Regions from separate parts of the Variovorax sp. YR750 genome, predicted to be linked through region 3. Evidence: predicted binding sites of a transcription regulator. Region 3 holds the regulator's gene; each other region holds the start of a gene.
The links. Region 3 encodes LexA, which represses DNA repair genes until DNA is damaged. Its sites were predicted from a motif close to ACTGTATNNNNATACAGT; they were not measured.
Positions count from the first base shown of each region.

Region 1: imuA (translesion DNA synthesis-associated protein ImuA) is a predicted target of LexA. The motif match lies at 3,613-3,630, and genes of this name have one in related genera.
Region 2: recA (recombinase RecA) is a predicted target of LexA. The motif match lies at 3,446-3,463, and genes of this name have one in related genera.

Region 1 covers NZ_FOBJ01000007.1:107,266-112,978, forward strand. The annotation lists gene BMY35_RS15925 (error-prone DNA polymerase) at 1-1,457, opposite strand, end outside; gene BMY35_RS15930 (Y-family DNA polymerase) at 1,450-2,814, opposite strand; gene imuA (translesion DNA synthesis-associated protein ImuA) at 2,783-3,598, opposite strand; gene BMY35_RS15940 (CmcJ/NvfI family oxidoreductase) at 3,783-4,619, shown strand; gene BMY35_RS15945 (2-hydroxychromene-2-carboxylate isomerase) at 4,616-5,224, shown strand; gene BMY35_RS15950 (LysR substrate-binding domain-containing protein) at 5,213-5,713, opposite strand, start outside.
Region 2 covers NZ_FOBJ01000002.1:342,743-348,455, forward strand. The annotation lists gene BMY35_RS05125 (biotin--[acetyl-CoA-carboxylase] ligase) at 1-418, shown strand, start outside; gene BMY35_RS05130 (sporulation protein) at 423-623, shown strand; gene BMY35_RS05135 (sensor histidine kinase) at 652-2,094, opposite strand; gene BMY35_RS05140 (response regulator transcription factor) at 2,150-2,821, opposite strand; gene BMY35_RS05145 (MarR family winged helix-turn-helix transcriptional regulator) at 2,895-3,380, opposite strand; gene recA (recombinase RecA) at 3,527-4,621, shown strand; gene recX (recombination regulator RecX) at 4,664-5,122, shown strand; gene BMY35_RS05160 (polyketide cyclase) at 5,106-5,534, shown strand; gene BMY35_RS05165 (mandelate racemase/muconate lactonizing enzyme family protein) at 5,559-5,713, opposite strand, start outside.
Region 3 covers NZ_FOBJ01000009.1:4,329-10,041, reverse strand. The annotation lists gene BMY35_RS18945 (MFS transporter) at 1-825, opposite strand, end outside; gene BMY35_RS18940 (D-2-hydroxyacid dehydrogenase family protein) at 822-1,829, opposite strand; gene BMY35_RS18935 (hypothetical protein) at 1,931-2,308, opposite strand; gene lexA (transcriptional repressor LexA) at 2,454-3,137, opposite strand; gene BMY35_RS18925 (asparaginase) at 3,211-4,176, shown strand; gene adk (adenylate kinase) at 4,222-4,878, opposite strand; gene kdsB (3-deoxy-manno-octulosonate cytidylyltransferase) at 5,015-5,713, opposite strand, start outside.

The DNA of each region.
Region 1 (5,713 bases), on a different contig from region 3:
CCGATGGCCTTGCCAACGTCGCGCAATGCGCTGCGCGCGCGATAGCAGATGACGACGGCGGCGATGGCGGCGCGCTCGCGACCGTATTTTTTGTAGATGTACTGGATGACTTCTTCGCGCCGCTGGTGCTCGAAGTCGACGTCGATGTCGGGTGGCTCGCGGCGATGACGGCTGAGGAAGCGCTCGAACAGCAGGTGGCCCTTTTCAGGGTTGATCGCCGTGATGCCCAGGCAGTAGCAAACCGCCGAATTGGCCGAAGAGCCCCGTCCTTGGCAAAGGATGTCCCGAGACTTGGCAAAGCTCACAACGTTCTCGACCGTCAGAAAGAACATCTCGTATTCGAGTTCCAGGATCAGGTTGAGCTCTTTCTGGACCTGCCGACAAACGCTTTCCGGAATACCCGAGGCATATCTTTCGAGCGGATACCTCTTGAGTGCCCCTTCCCATGTCTTTCGCACAAGCGTCTGCGCCGGTGTCTCGAGGCTGCCCACGGTCTCCAGCGGGTACTTGTAGTTCTCCCGGATCACCTCCGGATCGAAGCGGCACCGCCCCATCACCACCAGCGTGTTCTTCAGCATCCGCGGCAGATAGAGCTCGGCCAGCCGCATGCGCGGGCGCAGGTGCCGTTCGGCGTTCGACTGCAATGCAAAGCCGCACTCGGCCACGGTCCGGCCCTCGCGCACGGCCGTCAGCACGTCGTGCAGCGGCTTGCACGAACGCGCATGCATGTGCACGTCGCCGGCCGCCACCAGCGGCACGCCCGCATCCTCGCCCGCCTGCATCAGCGTAACGAGCCAGAGATCGTCGTCGAGTTCGTTGAACAGCTCCACCGCCAGCCAGAGGTTCTCGCCGTACAGCGCCTTGGCGGCCATCAGGTCTTCGTGCAGCGTTGCCGTGTCCATCGCGCCGCCGGGGTCGCGGTCCGGCACGAAGAGAATCTGGCAACGCTGCAGCGAGGCCACGTCGCTCTCTTCCCAGCTCACGCGATATTCGCCCTTGGGCAGCTCGGTGTTGCGCGCGGCGGTGATGAACTCGCAGAGGTTGCCCCAGCCCTCGGTGTCGTTCGCGATCACCACGAGCCTGAAGCGCTCGAACTGGAACTCGCTGCCGAACAGCAGGCGGAAGGCGGGGTTGCGCGGGATCTTCGGTTCGTCGGGGTGTTCTCGCTCGTACTCGTCGAGCTTGTGTTCCATGCCGCGCAGGCACACATGTGCCCGCACGATGCCGGCCACCGAGCACTCGTCGGTGATGGCCAGCGCCTTGTAGCCGAGCTGGTAGGCCCGGTCCACGATGTCCTCGGGCGTCGAGGCACCACGCTGGAAGCTGAAGTTCGTGAGGCAGTGCAGCTCGGCGTAGTCCGGCAGCACCGAAGCCGGCCGCGCCCGCAGCGGCACCGGCAGCGCATGCACCTTGGCGGGCTGTCGCCTGCTTTCCTGCTTGCCGCTCAGCTCAGGCATAGAACCCCTGCAGGTACCAGCGCACCTCACCGGAAGAAAAGCGCGCGGCGGGCCGCTCGCGGAAGATCCACACCAGCCCGGCCTCGGGGCTTTCCGCGACGTAGTAGTCGCGCATCGCGGGCTGGCCGCCCTCTTCCTTGTCGCCCCACCAGCCGGTCTCCACACGCTGCGGGCCGATCAGCCTGCTCAGCGGGCCGCGGTAGCAGGGGCGTTCGCCGTCCATTTCGAGCAGCAGCGGCTCGGGCAGCAGCCATGGCGGATAGACGGCGTCGGGCTGCGAAGCCGCTGCAGCATCCTTCCGGCTCTTGTCCGCGACCGGCTTCTCCTTCTGCAGCGCAGGCCGCCATGCCTGCTTGCGCTCGGGCCGGTGATCGGCCTGCGCCGACGGCACCACCACCTGCTGCGGCCCGAGGCGCACGCTGAGCCGCTCGACCATCTCGTGCAGCCTGTCGCCCTTGCGGTTGTCCTCCGGCAGGAAGCTGGTGCTGGCGCCGGCCCACGGATCGGTTTCGAGCGTGCGCAGGCTGAGCCAGCTCGCCGGCGCGGCCAGCGTGGCGAGGGCCAGCTTCTCGGAGAGCAGACGGCGCAGGTGCGCCATGTCCTGCGTGGGCTCGGCCGTGCGCACGGTGAGCTGTTCATGCGGTGGCAGATTCACGCCGTTGAGGCGCCTGAGGTCGAGCGTCCATTGCAGCTCCAGCGCGCGCGCACCGCGCTGACGGGCGCGCAGCCAGAACTGCAGCGAGGTCAGCAGCCGGTTGGCCGACCACATGAGTTCGGGCGCAGTCTCGGCCAATGCGGGCAGCTCCAGCTTCTGCTCGAACACGTCGGGCAGCGTGAGCCATGAATGGCTTTCGGGGCGCAGGCCCCATGCGATGTCGAGCGCCTCGCGCAGGCCAGTGCCGAAGCGCCGCGTGAGGCCGCCGCGCGGCAGCGCCGCAACCTCGCCCCAGGTACGGCAACCCAGGCGCGCGAGCAGGTCGAGATGCTCATGCGCGGCGCTCAGCGTGTCGAGCGGCAGGCCGGCGGGCACGTCCTGCGGCCGCTTCTCTTCGCGCGCGAACAGGCGCAGCCGCGCCAGCGCGATCAGGCTGGTGGCGCCCTGCGTGCCCAGCATGCGCGCGTCGGGCACGGGGTTGTCGGCCAGCAGCAGGCGCATGAGCTGCATGCGCCCGCCCCACAGGCGCTCGCAGGCGGAGACTTCGAGCATCAGCGCTTCATCGAGCCAGGCGACGTGGGGCGTGTACTTCAGCGCCCACCAGCCCAGGGCTTCGGGCGTGGGCATCGCCGGGGCATCGGGAGCGTGGGGGGCGTCGGGCGTGCCGGCTTCAGGCAACCACCGCAAGGCGATCCAGTGCATCCGGGCCTCCTTTCCATGCGTCGATGCGCACCACCGTGGCAGACGTTGCCGATGTCGCTGTCACACCGGCTGGCACCGAACCCTGCTGCTGCAGGCGCAGCTTTCGCCGCAGCCGGGCAGCGGCCAGCAGCGCGGTCATGCGCTCGTTGCGCGCCGGCAGCATCACCGGCGCAGCCAGCGGCGGGCCGCGGCGCTTGAGGATGTCCAGCTCGATCTGCGACGCGTCGGCCCCGCTCCGATCAGCACGGATGCGCAGCCGCGCGGGCGATGCAGACAACGCCACCGACTCGGGCCTGCACACGAAGAGCAGCACCTCGTGCTGCGCGGCCGCCAGCTGCAGCCGCCGCAACTCGCCCACCCGCGCCTGCGGCAGCCAGGCCACGACGGCGGCGATGTCCGCGCAGCGCAGCGCCTGCTCGCAGGCCCACAGCCGCGCGGCTGGGGCCTCGCTCCTGACGCACATCAGCGCCTCCACCGGCAGCCCCTGCGCGGCCAGCGACGCGCCGCAGGGCTCGTAGGGCGCGCCGATCAGCACCACCGGTCCGCCCCGCGTGGCCACCGCCTGCGCCAGCGCCGGCAGCAGCAGCCGCCAGACATGGGCCTCGGGCGCAGGCAACAGCAGTTCCGTCATCGCGCCGACCGGCCAGCCGCCGCCCGGCAGCTCGGCGTCGAGCGCGGCGTGGCCGGTGGCGAGCACCTGCGCGTCGGCCAGGCCGAGTTCGTCGGCATGCCAGACGCCGCGGCCTGCGGCAGCGGAAAAGGAATCGAGGAAAGGAAGGCCCATGGCGATGACTGTTAACTGTATTTTCATACAGTATTTCGCAGCCTACAACAGGAAAACCGGTTTCCCTGTTTTTCTTCTTTACCGCCGTCTTTCACATTCCTCATGCTCATGTGAAGGCGCCAACAAGTCGTTTGAGCCCGAGGCGCCGCTTCGCTCCAATGGACCCGTCCAAAGGAGCCATCGCATGACCACCCAGAGCACCGTCACCGCAGGCCTGAACTACCTCCAGCCCTCCGCCCTGCGCCCCTTCAGCTACACCTTCCAGCCGCCGCCCGACACGCCATGGGAAAGCGGCAGCTACGAGCTGCGCCCCATGCCGATCGCCGACGCGCGCGCCGCCGCCACACCGCCCGACATCGAGCGCGAAGGCTTCGTGCTGCGCGACGCGCCCACGGCCGTGCGCGACTTCCTCGACGACGCGGAAGTCACCGCCATCTACCACCGCGAGGTGGCCGAACTGGCGCTGGCCGTCACCGGCGGCGCACGCGCCTACGTGTTCGACCACCTGGTGCGCCGGCGCGAGGCCGACCGCGTCGCCCTGAGCTTCGGCCGCCGCGCGACCGACGGCCGGGCCGCCGCCAACGGCCGCATCCACAACGACTACACCGAGGAATCCGGCCGCCGCAGGCTGTCCATGGTGCTGACGGACCCCGACGAGGCCGCGGCCGTACGGCGCTACTGCATCGTCAACGTCTGGCGTTCCATCAAAGGGCCGGTGCTCGACACGCCGCTGGCCGTGTGCGACGCACGTTCGGTGATGGCGAAGGACCTGGTCAGCGCCGAGGTGCGCTATCCGCGCCGCACCGGCGAGATCTACCTCGCGACGCATTCGCCCTCGCACCGCTGGTCGTACTTTTCCGCGATGGACCGGCACGAGGCGCTGGTGTTCAAGCAGTACGACTCGCAGCTCGGCGGCGTCTCGCGCTACACGCCGCACGCGGCCTTCGACCACCCCGACACGCCCGCCGACGCGCCGCTGCGCGAGAGCATCGAGGCCCGCTGCCTGGTGGTGTTCGAATGAGCGCCGCAATCGAGTTCTGGTTCGACTTCGGCAGCAACTACAGCTACCTGAGCACCATGCGCATCGAGGCCGAAGCCGCCGCGCACGGCATCGGCATCCGCTGGCGGCCGTTCCTGCTGGGGCCGATCTTCCGTTCCTTCGGCTGGGAGTCGTCGCCCTTCGTGCTGCAGAAGGAAAAAGGCGACTACACGTGGAAGGACATGGCCCGCCAGTGCCGCAAGTACGGCCTGCCGTGGCAACGGCCGACGAACTTTCCGCGCCCGGCCGTGCTGCCGCTGCGCATAGCGCTGGCAGGCACCACGCAGCCGTGGATGGGCGAGTTCTGCCGCCGCACGATGTCGATGAACTTCGCAGAGGACCGCGACATCGATTCGCCGCAGGCCATGCACGAGCTGCTGACCTCGCTCGGCCTGCCGGCGCACCGCGTCATCGAGGAGGCACTGTCGGACTCCAACAAGCTGCGACTGCGCCGGCAGACCGAGACGGCGGTCGAGAAAGGCATCTTCGGCGCGCCCACCTTCTTCGTGGGCGACGAGATGTTCTGGGGCAACGACCGGCTCGACGAGGCGATCGCGTTCTGCAAGGCGGAAGCTTCAGCGGACTGACGACGAGCCCCGCGCCTCGTCCACCAGCCAACCGGCGACGTGGCGCACGTCCTCGCGCGGCGACTCCTCGGCCTGGATCAGCCAGTAGGCGTGGGCCGAGGGCTGCTCCGGCACCGGCGCCGCGATGCGCACCAGCCGGTCGTCGTCGAGCAGCGGCTGGATCAGCTCCAGCCGCCCCAGCGCCACGCCCTGCCCGGCCAGCGCGGCCTGGATCAGCTGGTCGTACTGGTTGAAGTGCAGCACCGCCTGCGGCTTCGCGTCGGCCCAGCCCACCGCCGCGAGCCAGTCCTTCCACTGCAGCCACGGGTGCTGCGGATCGTCGAAGGCCAGCAGGCACAGGGTGGACAGCGCACCGGGCGCGTCGAGCGAGCGCAATCCGAGCGAGGGATGCGCCACCGGCGCCACCGTTTCCCCGAAGAGCCGCACCGCGCCGGCCGGCGCGAGTTCGGGCGTGGTGTAGCGGATGGCCAGGTCGATGCCGTCGTTGCG
Region 2 (5,713 bases), on a different contig from region 3:
GGTCGGCATCCTCGTGGAGACCGCGCTGCCGGCCAATGGCCGGCCCGATGCCTCGCGCTACCTCGTGATCGGCATCGGCGTGAACATCGGCGCGCGCGAGGCCGACGGCATGCGCACGCCGCCGGCCTGGGTGCATCAGTGGCGTCCAGGCGTCAGTGCGCCCGAGGTGCTGGGCGAGCTGGTCTTGCCGCTGGTGCGCACGGTGCTCGACTTCGAGACCCGCGGCTTCGCGCCCTTCGCCGAGCGCTTCGCCGCGCGCGACGTGCTGCGCGGGCGCGAGGTGACGCTCAGCGACGGCACCGCCGGCCTGTGCGAAGGCGTGACCTGGGGCGGCGAGCTTCAGGTGCGCACCGACGCCGGCCTGCAGCTGATCTCGAGCGACGAAGTGAGCGTGCGCCCTCGCGGCATGGCTTTCTGAGCATATGAAGCTGCGCCTGCTCCTCGTATTCCTGCTGCTGGCCAACGCCGGCTACTTCCTCTGGACGCGCGGCGATCTCGCCGGCTTCGGCCTGGCGCCGGCCGGCCTCAGCGAGCGCGAGCCGCAGCGCATGGCGCGCCAGATCCATCCCGAATTGCTGCAGATCCGCAAGGAAGCGGCGAAGCCCGCCGCGCCGGCGCCCTGACGACCGACGAGCCCTTCTGCGGGGCTGCTCAGGGGGGCGGCTCGTTCTCGAAGCGCACCGTGAACAGCGCCCCCGGCGGATGCCGGCCCGGATGCGCGTCCTCCAGCTTCACCTGCGCGCGATGCTGGTTCGCGATCTCCAGCACGATCGGCAGCCCCAGCCCCGAGCCGTCGGCCTCGTTGCCGAGCACGCGGTAGAAGGGCTCGAACACCAGCTCGCGATCGGCTTCGGCGATGCCGGGGCCGTTGTCCTCCACCTGCAGCAGCAGCACGTGGCCGAAGGGGTCGGCGAGCACGCGCACGGTGATCAGGCCGGGACGCTCGGGCGTCGAGAGCGTGTAGTTGATCGCGTTGTCGACCAGGTTGCGCACCAGTTCCTTCAGCAGCGTCGCGTTGCCGTCGAACACCACGCCCGGCGCGCCAGGCTCGACGCCGTCGTAGCCCAGGTCGATGCGCTTCTCGATCGCGCGCGGCACAGCCTCGCGCACCACCTCGATGGTCAGCTTCGCCAGGTCGCAGGGCTGGTGGTGCGCGTTGGCGCTGTTGCCCTCGGCGCGCGCCAGCGACAGCAGCTGGTTCACCGTGTGCGTGGCGCGCTTGCTCGCGCGGCCGATCTGCTTGAGCGACTGCTTCAGCTCGTCGGCGTTGGCGCCCTCGCGCTGCGCCAGGTCGGCCTGCATGCGCAGGCCCGCCAGCGGCGTCTTCAGCTGGTGCGCCGCGTCGGCCAGGAAGCGCTTCTGCGTGCCGATCGAATCGTTGAGCTTGTCCAGCAGTTCATTCACCGACGACACCAGCGGCACCACTTCCAGCGGCACCGAGGATTCGTCCAGCGGGCTCAGGTCGCCCGGTCGGCGCTCGCGGATGCGCGCCTCCACCACCGACAGCGGCTTGATGCCACGCACCAGCGCCAGCCAGATCAGCAGCACTGCCAGCGGCAGTATGGCGAACTGCGGCAGCAGCACGCCCTTGATGATCTCGGCCGCCAGCACCGACTGCTTCTCGCGCGTCTCGGCCAGCTGCAGCAGCGTGGGCGGCACGTCGTCGGTGCCGCTGGCGATCCACATCGAGGCCACGCGCACCGGCTGGCCGTGCACGTCGCTGTTGTGCAGGAACACCTGGCCGGGCGGCAGCGGCTCGTCGAGGCCGGGCTGCGGAATGTCGCGCTCGCCGCTGAGCAGGTTGTCGTAGCCGTCGAGCAGCTGGTAGTACACGTGGCCGCTCTCGTCGGCCCGCAGGATCTCGCGCGCCGACTGCGAGAGCACGAACTGCGCGTGCCCTTCCTTCATCGTCACCAGTTCGGCCAGCGCCTTCACGTTGTGCTCGAGCGCGCGGTCGAAGGGCGCGTTGGCGATGCCCTGCGCCACCAGCCAGGTGACGCCGATGCTCACCGGCACCAGCAGCAGCAGCGGCGTGAGCATCCAGTCGAGGATCTCGCCGAAAAGGGAGCGCTGCGCGCGCTGGAACAATTTCATCGCGCCGGATCCCCCGGCGTGCCGCCGCTCGCGCGTGGCGGCTGCCGCGTCGTCGTCACTGGATCTTTTCGAGGCAGTAGCCCAGCCCGCGCACCGTCGCGATGCGCACCGGGCCCTTCTCGATCTTCTTGCGCAGGCGGTGGATGTAGACCTCGATGGCGTTGAGGCTCACCTCCTCGCCCCACTCGCACAGCCGGTCGACGAGCTGGTCCTTGCTCACCAGCCGGCCGGCGCGCTGCAGCAGCACCTCGAGCAGGCCGAGTTCGCGCGCCGACAGCTCGACCATCTTGCCGTCGATGGTGGCCACGCGGCCGGCCTGGTCGTACACCAGCGGGCCGTGGCGGATGGTGTTGCTGGTGGCGCCCATGCCGCGCCGCGTGAGGGCGCGCACGCGCGCTTCCAGTTCCTGCAGGCTGAAGGGCTTGGCCATGTAGTCGTCGGCGCCGTGGTCCAGGCCCTTGACGCGCTCCTCCACGCTGTCGGCCGCGGTCAGCACCAGCACCGGCAGCTGCGAGCCGCGTGCACGCAGGCGCTTCAGGATCTCGATGCCGTGCAGGCTGGGCAGCCCGAGGTCGAGGATCAGCAGGTCGAACTCGTCGTGGGTCATGAGCGCGGTGTCGGCCTGCGAGCCGTTCGCCACGTGGTCGACCGCCGCGCCCGAGGTGCGCAGGCTGCGCAGCAGGGCATCGGCAAGCACCTGGTCGTCTTCGGCAATCAGAATCCGCATGCTTCACCTCCGGCCTGTTTCGGGTGTCGGGGCGCCGGGCCGGCGCCGTTCACATTTGTCTCTGCGCCGGAGTCTAGCCCGCCGTATAGGCTTCGAGTCCGATGGTTACCACGGTGGCGATCTCGTCGCCCACGCTGCTCCTGAACTCCTGTTCGGCCTGCGTCACCGCGCCGCGGAAGGCATCGAGCCAGGCCAGCCCGTCGGCGGTGAAGAGCACGCGCCGCGCCCGCGCGTCGAGCGGATCGGGCCCGCGGGTGACCAGCCCCCAGGCCTCGCACTGGTCGACCAGCGCGCCCATCGCCTGCTTGGTCATGCCGGCGCGCTCGGCCAGCTCCGTGAGGCGCGAGCCCTCGCGCGACAGGTGCCGCGTGATGTGGATGTGCGCCGCGCTCACCTGCGCGCGGGCGGCGAGGTTCGACAGGGCCAGCGGCACGTCGACGTCGTGCGCCATCAGCTCCAGCACACGCTCGTCGAAACGGCGCATGGCGTGGCCCAGCAGGCGACCCAGGTGGGTCTGGCGCCAGGCGTCGTGATCAGTGGGAAAGGCGGCGTCGACCATGGCCTGAAATAGTAAAGCAAACTGACCAAAAAACAGGTTTACGCCGAAGCATCAGCCCCTACACTACTGTTCAAGCATCCAGCCTGTAGTTAAACGCAGATGGATGGTGTCACACACAAGTCATTGATTTTCAAGGAGATTTCCACATGGACGCAGTCGTCAAGGGTTCGAGCATCGGTGCCAACAGCGAAAAGGCCAAGGCCCTGCAGGCCGCGCTGGCCCAGATCGAAAAGCAGTTCGGCAAGGGCACCATCATGCGGCTCGGCGAGGGCGAGGTGCTGGAGGACATCCAGGTGGTCTCCACCGGCTCGCTGGGCCTGGACATCGCCCTGGGCGTTGGCGGCCTGCCGCGCGGCCGGGTGGTCGAGATCTACGGCCCTGAATCGTCGGGCAAGACCACGCTCACGCTGCAGGTCATCGCCGCCATGCAGAAGCAGGCCGGCACCTGCGCCTTCGTCGACGCCGAACACGCCCTCGACGTGCAGTACGCCCAGAAGCTCGGCGTGAACCTGTCGGACCTGCTGATCAGCCAGCCCGACACCGGTGAGCAGGCCCTCGAGATCGTCGATTCGCTGGTGCGCTCCGGCGCCGTCGACCTGATCGTGGTCGACTCGGTCGCCGCGCTCACGCCCAAGGCCGAAATCGAAGGCGAAATGGGCGACTCGCTGCCCGGCCTGCAGGCCCGCCTGATGAGCCAGGCGCTGCGCAAGCTGACCGCCACGATCAAGAAGACCAACTGCATGGTCATCTTCATCAACCAGATCCGCATGAAGATCGGCGTGATGTTCGGCTCGCCCGAAACCACCACCGGCGGCAACGCGCTGAAGTTCTACGCCTCGGTGCGCCTGGACATCCGCCGCATCGGCACCATCAAGAAGGGCGACGAGGCCATCGGCAACGAGACCAAGGTGAAGGTGGTGAAGAACAAGGTGTCGCCTCCGTTCAAGACGGCCGAGTTCGACATCCTGTTCGGCGAGGGCATCAGCCGCGAGGGCGAGATCATCGACATGGGCGTGAACGCCAAGATCATCGACAAGTCGGGCGCCTGGTACGCCTACAACGGCGAGAAGATCGGCCAGGGCCGCGACAACGCCCGCGAGTTCCTGCGCGAGAACCCCACGCTGTCGCGCGAGATCGAGAACAAGGTGCGCGAGTCGCTGGGCGTGCCGCTGCTGGCCGCCGATGCCGACGACACGCCCGAGAAGCCGCAGAAGGCGGCCAAGGCCGACAAGGGCGAGTAAGCACAGGCGCGGCTCCACGGGGGCCGCGCGAGCGACCCCCGCATGGCATTCGACGCCCCATCCCTCAAAGGCCGCGCGCTGCGCCTGCTGAGCCAGCGCGAGCATTCGCGCGCGGAGCTGGAGCGCAAGCTGGCCAGGCACGAGGAAGAGCCCGGCACGCTGGCGAAGGCGCTCGACGAGCTGGCGGCCAAGGACTTCATCAGCGAGCCGCGCGTGGTGGCCTCGGTGCTCAACCAGCGCGCGGCCCGCTCGGGAGCGCTGCGGGTCAGGCAGGAGTTGCAGGCCAAAGGCATCGCGCCCGAGGCCATCGCCGAAGCCGTGGCCAGCCTGCAGGAAACCGAAGTCGAGCGTGCCACGGCCCTGTGGCGCCAGCGCTTCGCCGGACCGCCCGCCGATGCGAAGGAGCGGGCGAAGCAGATGCGATTCCTGATGGCGCGCGGTTTCTCCGGCGCTGTCGTGTCAAAGGTGCTGAGGAGCGATTTCGATGAAACCGACGAATGAGCACTCCCCCGCGCAGTCGCGCGTCGTCACGCTGCGCGTGGCTTGCGACTGGCGCCGAGCCTATGTATTGGCGGCCGATCCGAAGCGCCTGCCCGACTGGGCCAGCGGCCTCGCGAAGAGCGCGCTGGTGCCGCACGGCGACCACTGGATCGTGCGCACGCCCGAAAGCGGCGAAGCCCGCATGCGCTTCGCGCCGCGCAACGACTTCGGCGTGCTCGACCACTGGGTGGCGCCCGAGGGCGTGCCCGAGGTCTACCTGCCGTTCCGCGTGATCGGCGTCGCACCGGACGCCTGCGAGCTGCAGTTCACGCTGCTGCGCCAGCCGCACATGGACGACGCGGCCTTCGAGCGCGATGCGCAGTGGATCGCCCGCGACCTGCGGACCTTGCGCGACCTGCTCGAAGCCGACTGATTGCCGACCGACCGGCGCGCGGGTTCAGCCGCGCAGCACGATCGGCGCGAACTTGCGCCGTGCCTTCAGCTGGTCGGCATCCCACTCGATGCCCAGCCCCGGCGTTTCGGGCGCCACGGCATGGCCGCCCTCGATGCGCAGCCGGCTCGTCGTGAGGTCGTCGAGCTGCGGGATGTATT
Region 3 (5,713 bases):
GACAAGCACCATGCGGCCGGCGCCCACGCGGTCGATGTACCGGCTGACAACCATGTTGCCGATCAGGCCGAAAACGCCGAACAGCGCCCACATCACGCTCAGCGTGGTGGCGTCCGCACCGAAGCTCTGCTTGAGGATCGGACCGAAATAGCTGAACAGCACGAACTGGCCGGCGCCCTGCAGCGCCGTGACCGACACGATGCCCATCAGCACCGGGCTGCGCAGCACGCGCGACCATGCGGCGGCCGTCAGTGCAGCGGGGCGGATACCGTTCGGCAAGGTGAGCCAGATCGCTGTCGCGCTCGCGACACTGAGAGCCGCGATGGCGGCGAAAGCCATGCGCCAGCCCAGATGCCCGCCGATCAGCGCGCCGATGGGCAGGCCAAGCACCGAGGCCATCGACCAGCCAAGGAAAACGAAGGTGACGGCGCGCCCGCGATGCTCGGGCGGCACCAGCAGGCCGGCGCAGGCCGCGGCCTGGGGCGTGAAGATGGCAGGCGCAATCACCGTGAGCATGCGAACCGGCAGCAGGGTGCCGAAGCTCGGCATCAGTGCGCAGAGGACGTGCCCGGCGGCGTACCAGAGCAGGGAGAGGGCGAGGAGCTGCCGGCGGTCCCAGCCCGCGACAGCGGCGGCCAGCAGCGGGGCGCCTATGCACATCACCGCCGCGGCGGCTGTGATGAGCTGTCCTGCGGTGGCGGCCGTGACCGAGAGCGAGGCGCTGATCTCGTTGAGCGTGCCGGGCACGACCATCACGCCCGTGCCGATCACGAAGTTGCCGACGAGCAGCGCCCAGAGCGCACCCCGGGACGCCGGCTGGCTCACCGACGGACCTGCAGCGCGCCGGGATTCACGATGTTCGTGGGGTTGCCGTTGATGTAGCTCACGACGTTGTCGAAGGCCTGGCCGAAATAGCTCTCGTAGCTTTCCTGCTCGACGTAGCCGATGTGCGGCGTGCAGATGCAGTTTTCGAGGCGCAGCAGCGCGTGGCCTTGCAGCGGCGGTTCGCTCTCGAACACGTCGACGGCGGCGAGCCCGGGGCGGCCACGGTTGAGGGCGGCGAGCAGGGCGTCGGCTTCGACCAACTCGGCACGCGAGGTATTCACGAACAGGGCGGTCGGCTTCATGCGCGAGAGGTCTTCCAGCGTGATGAGGCCGTTGGTTTCCTCGTTGAGCCGCAGGTGCACCGACAGCACGTCGGCCGCAGCGAAGAACTCGTGGCGGTTCTGCGCAACCTGGAAGCCATCGGAACGCGCCTTGGCGCAACTGGCTTCACGGCCCCAGATCACGACCTGCATGCCGAAGGCCTGCCCGTAGCGCGCGACCAGTTGGCCGATGCGGCCGTAGCCCCAGATGCAAAGCGTCTTGCCCTTGAGCACGGAGCCGATGCCGAAGTTGGGCGGCATCGAGGCCGACTTGAGCCCCGACTGCTGCCAGGCACCGTGCTTGAGATTGCTGATGTACTGCGGCAGCCGGCGCATGGCTGCCATGATGAGCGCCCATGTGAGCTCGGCTGGTGCCTGGGGAGAGCCGGAGCCCTCCGCCACGGCCACGCCGCGCTCGGTGCAGGCCGCCACGTCGATGTGCCCGGCAACGCGTCCGGTCTGGGAAATGAGCTTGAGCTTCGGGAGCTTTTCGATCAGCTGGCGCGAGATCTGGGTGCGCTCGCGGATCAGCACGATCACGTCGGCGTCCTTGAGGCGAACCGACAACTGCCCAATGCCTTTCACCGTGTTGGTATAGACCTTGGCCGCGTATGCGTCCAGCTTGGAGGCACAGCGCAGCTTGCGCACGGCGTCCTGGTAATCGTCGAGGATCACAATGTTCATGGCGTGCCATTGTGCCTCGCAGCATTGGAATGTCGCGCCTGCGAACGTTTGGATACCCACCCCGAAGCCGCTCGCAGGGCGGTTCCGGACCCAATAGGCGCTCAATGCAGGCGTGTGGAGCGCGGGGCCGTGGCCATGGTTTCTGCGGCTTCCAGTGCGGCCAGGCGGTCGAGCTCAGCGCAGACGTCGGCCATGCGGCCGGAGATCACCACGCGGTTGGCACTGCGCTGCTGTCCCTTGCCGTCAACGACCCGGACCACGCGCAGAGGGCGCGCCGGCGAGGCAGCCGTTTCCGGGGAGGAGACACCGCCGGAGCGGGCGGTGCAGGCGGGGCGCACCGCCACGTAGCGCAATCCTGCCGCGGATTCGGTGGCGTCGAGGTGATTCCGGCGATGAGCACGTCGTGCCGGCATCAGGCGATTGGCCAGCGATTGCAGCGGCATCCAGATATCGGCGATGGCGAGGAGGGCGATTCCCATGTGAACTCCAAGAAAGTATGAGGTTGAACACAGGCAGGATTTCTTGAATCGGCCGCGACAGGGTGATGGCGACTCTTCGCCATACGCCCGCCACCTGTCGAGGCCGGATGGGGATGTGGTGCTGCGGAAGGCAGGCCGCCCGGGCCTACATCAGCATGGTGTTCCGGATGAGGCCGACTGCGAGGCCTTCGATTTCGAACGGCTCTCCGGGCTGGACGATGATGGTCGGGTAGTCCGGGTTCTCGGCGTGCAGCTCGATGACCTGCTTGTTGCGCTTCAGGCGCTTGACGGTCACTTCGTCGCCCAGGCGCGCCACCACGATCTGGCCGTTGCGCGCCTCCTTGGTGGCCTGAACCGCGAGCAGGTCGCCGTCCATGATGCCGGCGTCGCGCATCGACATGCCGCGCACCTTGAGCAGGTAGTCGGGCTGCCGCTGGAACAGCGTGTTCTCGACGTAGTAGGTCTGGTCGACGTGCTCCTGCGCCAGGATGGGCGAACCGGCTGCGACGCGGCCGATGAGCGGCAGTGCGAGCTGGGCCATGCCGGGCAGAGAGAGCGAGAACTGGTTGCCTTCGCGATGGCGCGTTTCGTTGAGCGAGCGCAGCGCGTCGCCCTTGAGGCGGATGCCGCGCGAGGTGCCGCTGACGAGCTCGATGACGCCCTTGCGAGCCAGCGCCTGCAGATGCTCTTCCGCGGCGTTGGCTGACTTGAAGCCGAGTTCGTTGGCGATCTCGGCGCGGGTGGGCGGCGCACCGGTGCGTGCGATGGCGCTCTGGATCAGGTCCAGGATCTGCTGCTGGCGGGCTGTAAGCTTCACGGCGAACTGCATATGTGGTTCCTTGCGGTACTGGCTGGATATCCAGTGGCTGTATTTTTAACCAGTTTTTTTAAGTTGACAAGCCATGGTTAATTCCTCTTCGCCTGAACTGCGCCGACGCGTGGTGGTTCTGGGCACCGGCGGCACCATCGCGGGGCGGGCCGCCAGCAGCGACGACAACATCGGCTACACCGCCGCGCAGGTGGGTGTGGCCGACCTGCTGGGCGGTATCGAGGCACCCGACGGCGTGACGCTCGAAGCCGAGCAGGTGGCCCAGGTCGACAGCAAGGACATGTCCTTCGACGTCTGGCAGCAACTGGCCCGACGCTGTGTGCACTGGCTGGCGCAGGCCGATGTGGCCGGCGTGGTGATCACCCATGGCACCGACACCATCGAGGAGACCGCGTTCTTCCTTCACTCGGTGCTGGCGCCATCCAAACCTGTGGTGCTCACCTGTGCGATGCGTCCGGCCACAGCCCTGTCGCCCGACGGACCGCAGAACGTGCGCGATGCGATCGGCGTCGCGACGACTCAGGGGGCTCAGGGCGTGACGGTGGTGTGCGCCGGTGTCGTCCATGGCGGGGTAGACATCCAGAAGGTGCACACCTATCGGCTCGACGCCTTCGCGTCGGGCGATGCGGGGCCCGTCGGCTATGTCGAGGAAGGGGAAGTGCACCTCGTCCGTCCCTGGCCGCAAGGACAGGCAGTGCCGGCGGCGAAGATCCTGGGGGCGGCTGCGGTGCAATGGCCCCAGGTCGAGATCGTCATGAGCCACGCTGGTGTTAGCGGAGCGGTGATCGATGCGCTCCTGCTGCATGGCGGCGCGGGGCCCCTGCGTGGGCTGGTGCTCGCCACTACTGGCAACGGCACCCTGCACCATGCGCTGGAAGCGGCTGCACTCAAGGCGCGGGACGCTGGTGTCTCGGTGATCAGGGCAACGCGTTGCTCCAGCGGTCGCATCCTGCCGAAGACCGGAGATCCGCTGCGCGATGCAGGCGCACTGACGCCGGTCAAGGCGCGCATCGCCCTGATGCTGGAACTGCTGGGGTGAAAACGAAACCGCCCCTGTCGAAGGGGCGGTTTCAGGGGAGTCAGGTCAGCTGCTCAGCGCGGCAAGTGCCCGCTGCGTGATCTCGTCGACCGTGCCCACGCCCTTGATGGCGCGGTACTTCGGTGCAGCGGCCGGATCGGTCTTGGCCCAGGCGGAGTAGTAGTCGACCAGCGGACGCGTCTGCTGGCTATACACGTCGAGCCGCTTGCGGACGGTTTCTTCCTTGTCGTCCTCGCGCTGGATCAGGTCTTCGCCGGTCACGTCGTCCTTGCCTTCCACCTTGGGCGGATTAAACTTGACGTGGTAGGTGCGGCCCGAAGCCGGGTGAGAGCGGCGGCCGCTCATGCGCTCGATGATGTCGCCGAAGGGCACGTCGATCTCGAGCACGTAGTCGAGCTTCACGCCGGCCGCCTTCATGGCGTCGGCCTGCGGAATGGTGCGGGGGAACCCGTCGAAGAGGAAGCCGCCGGCGCAATCGGGCTGCGCGATGCGTTCCTTCACCAGGTTGATGATCAGGTCGTCGCTGACCAGCGCGCCGGCATCCATGACGGCCTTGGCCTGTAGTCCGAGCGGGGTGCCGGCCTTGACGGCTGCGCGCAGCATGTCACCGGTCGAAATCTGGGGGATGCTGTATTTCTGGCAAATGAAGGCCGCTTGCGTGCCTTTGCCCGCCCCGGGCGCGCCCAGCAAAATTAGTCTCATGGTGTCCTCGGACGGTTCTTAGATTTTGTGTCGCGCCGAGCATCGGCCCCATGGCCGGGCTAGGCGGAGTTGCTTCGAGGATAGCATGCGTGCCCTTGGGGAAATCCCGCTGCCGTAGCCCTCGAGACGCCTGGACTCAGGCGCCGGCGGCAGCGAAGACTGCGCGCACGCGTGCCAGGTCTTCGGGCGTGTCGATGCCGGGGCCCGGCGCGACATGGCTCACATGCACCGCGATGCGATGGCCGTGCCACAGCGCGCGCAACTGTTCGAGTGCTTCCGTCGCCTCGACGGGCGCGGGAGGCAGGGACGGAAAGCGCCGCACGAAGCCTGCGCGATAGCCATAGATCCCGATATGGCGCAGCGGGGCAGGGGCGGCAGGCAGCAGGGCAGGCGCGGCACCGTTGGCGGAGCCGTCGCGCCACCACGGGATCGGCGCGCGACTGAAGAACATCGCGTTGCCCTGCACGTCGAGCACCACCTTCACCACGTTGGGATTCATGAAGTCGACTACCGAATCGATCTCGTGGGCGGCGGTGCTCATCGCCGCTTCGGCGTGCGTGGCCAGCGTGCTCGCCACGGCATCGATCAGCGCGGGATCGATCAGCGGCTCGTCGCCCTGAACATTGACGACGATGTCGTCGCCGTCCAGTCCCAGCTTTTCGCAGGCTTCGGCCAGCCGGTCGGTGCCGCTCGGGTGGTTCTGGCTGGTGAGGATGGCCTCGACGCCATGCATCTTGCACGCATCGATGATGGAGGGATCGTCGCCTGCGACCACCACGCGCGCCGCACCGGATTCGCTCGCACGTTGCGCCACGCGCACCACCATGGGCACGCC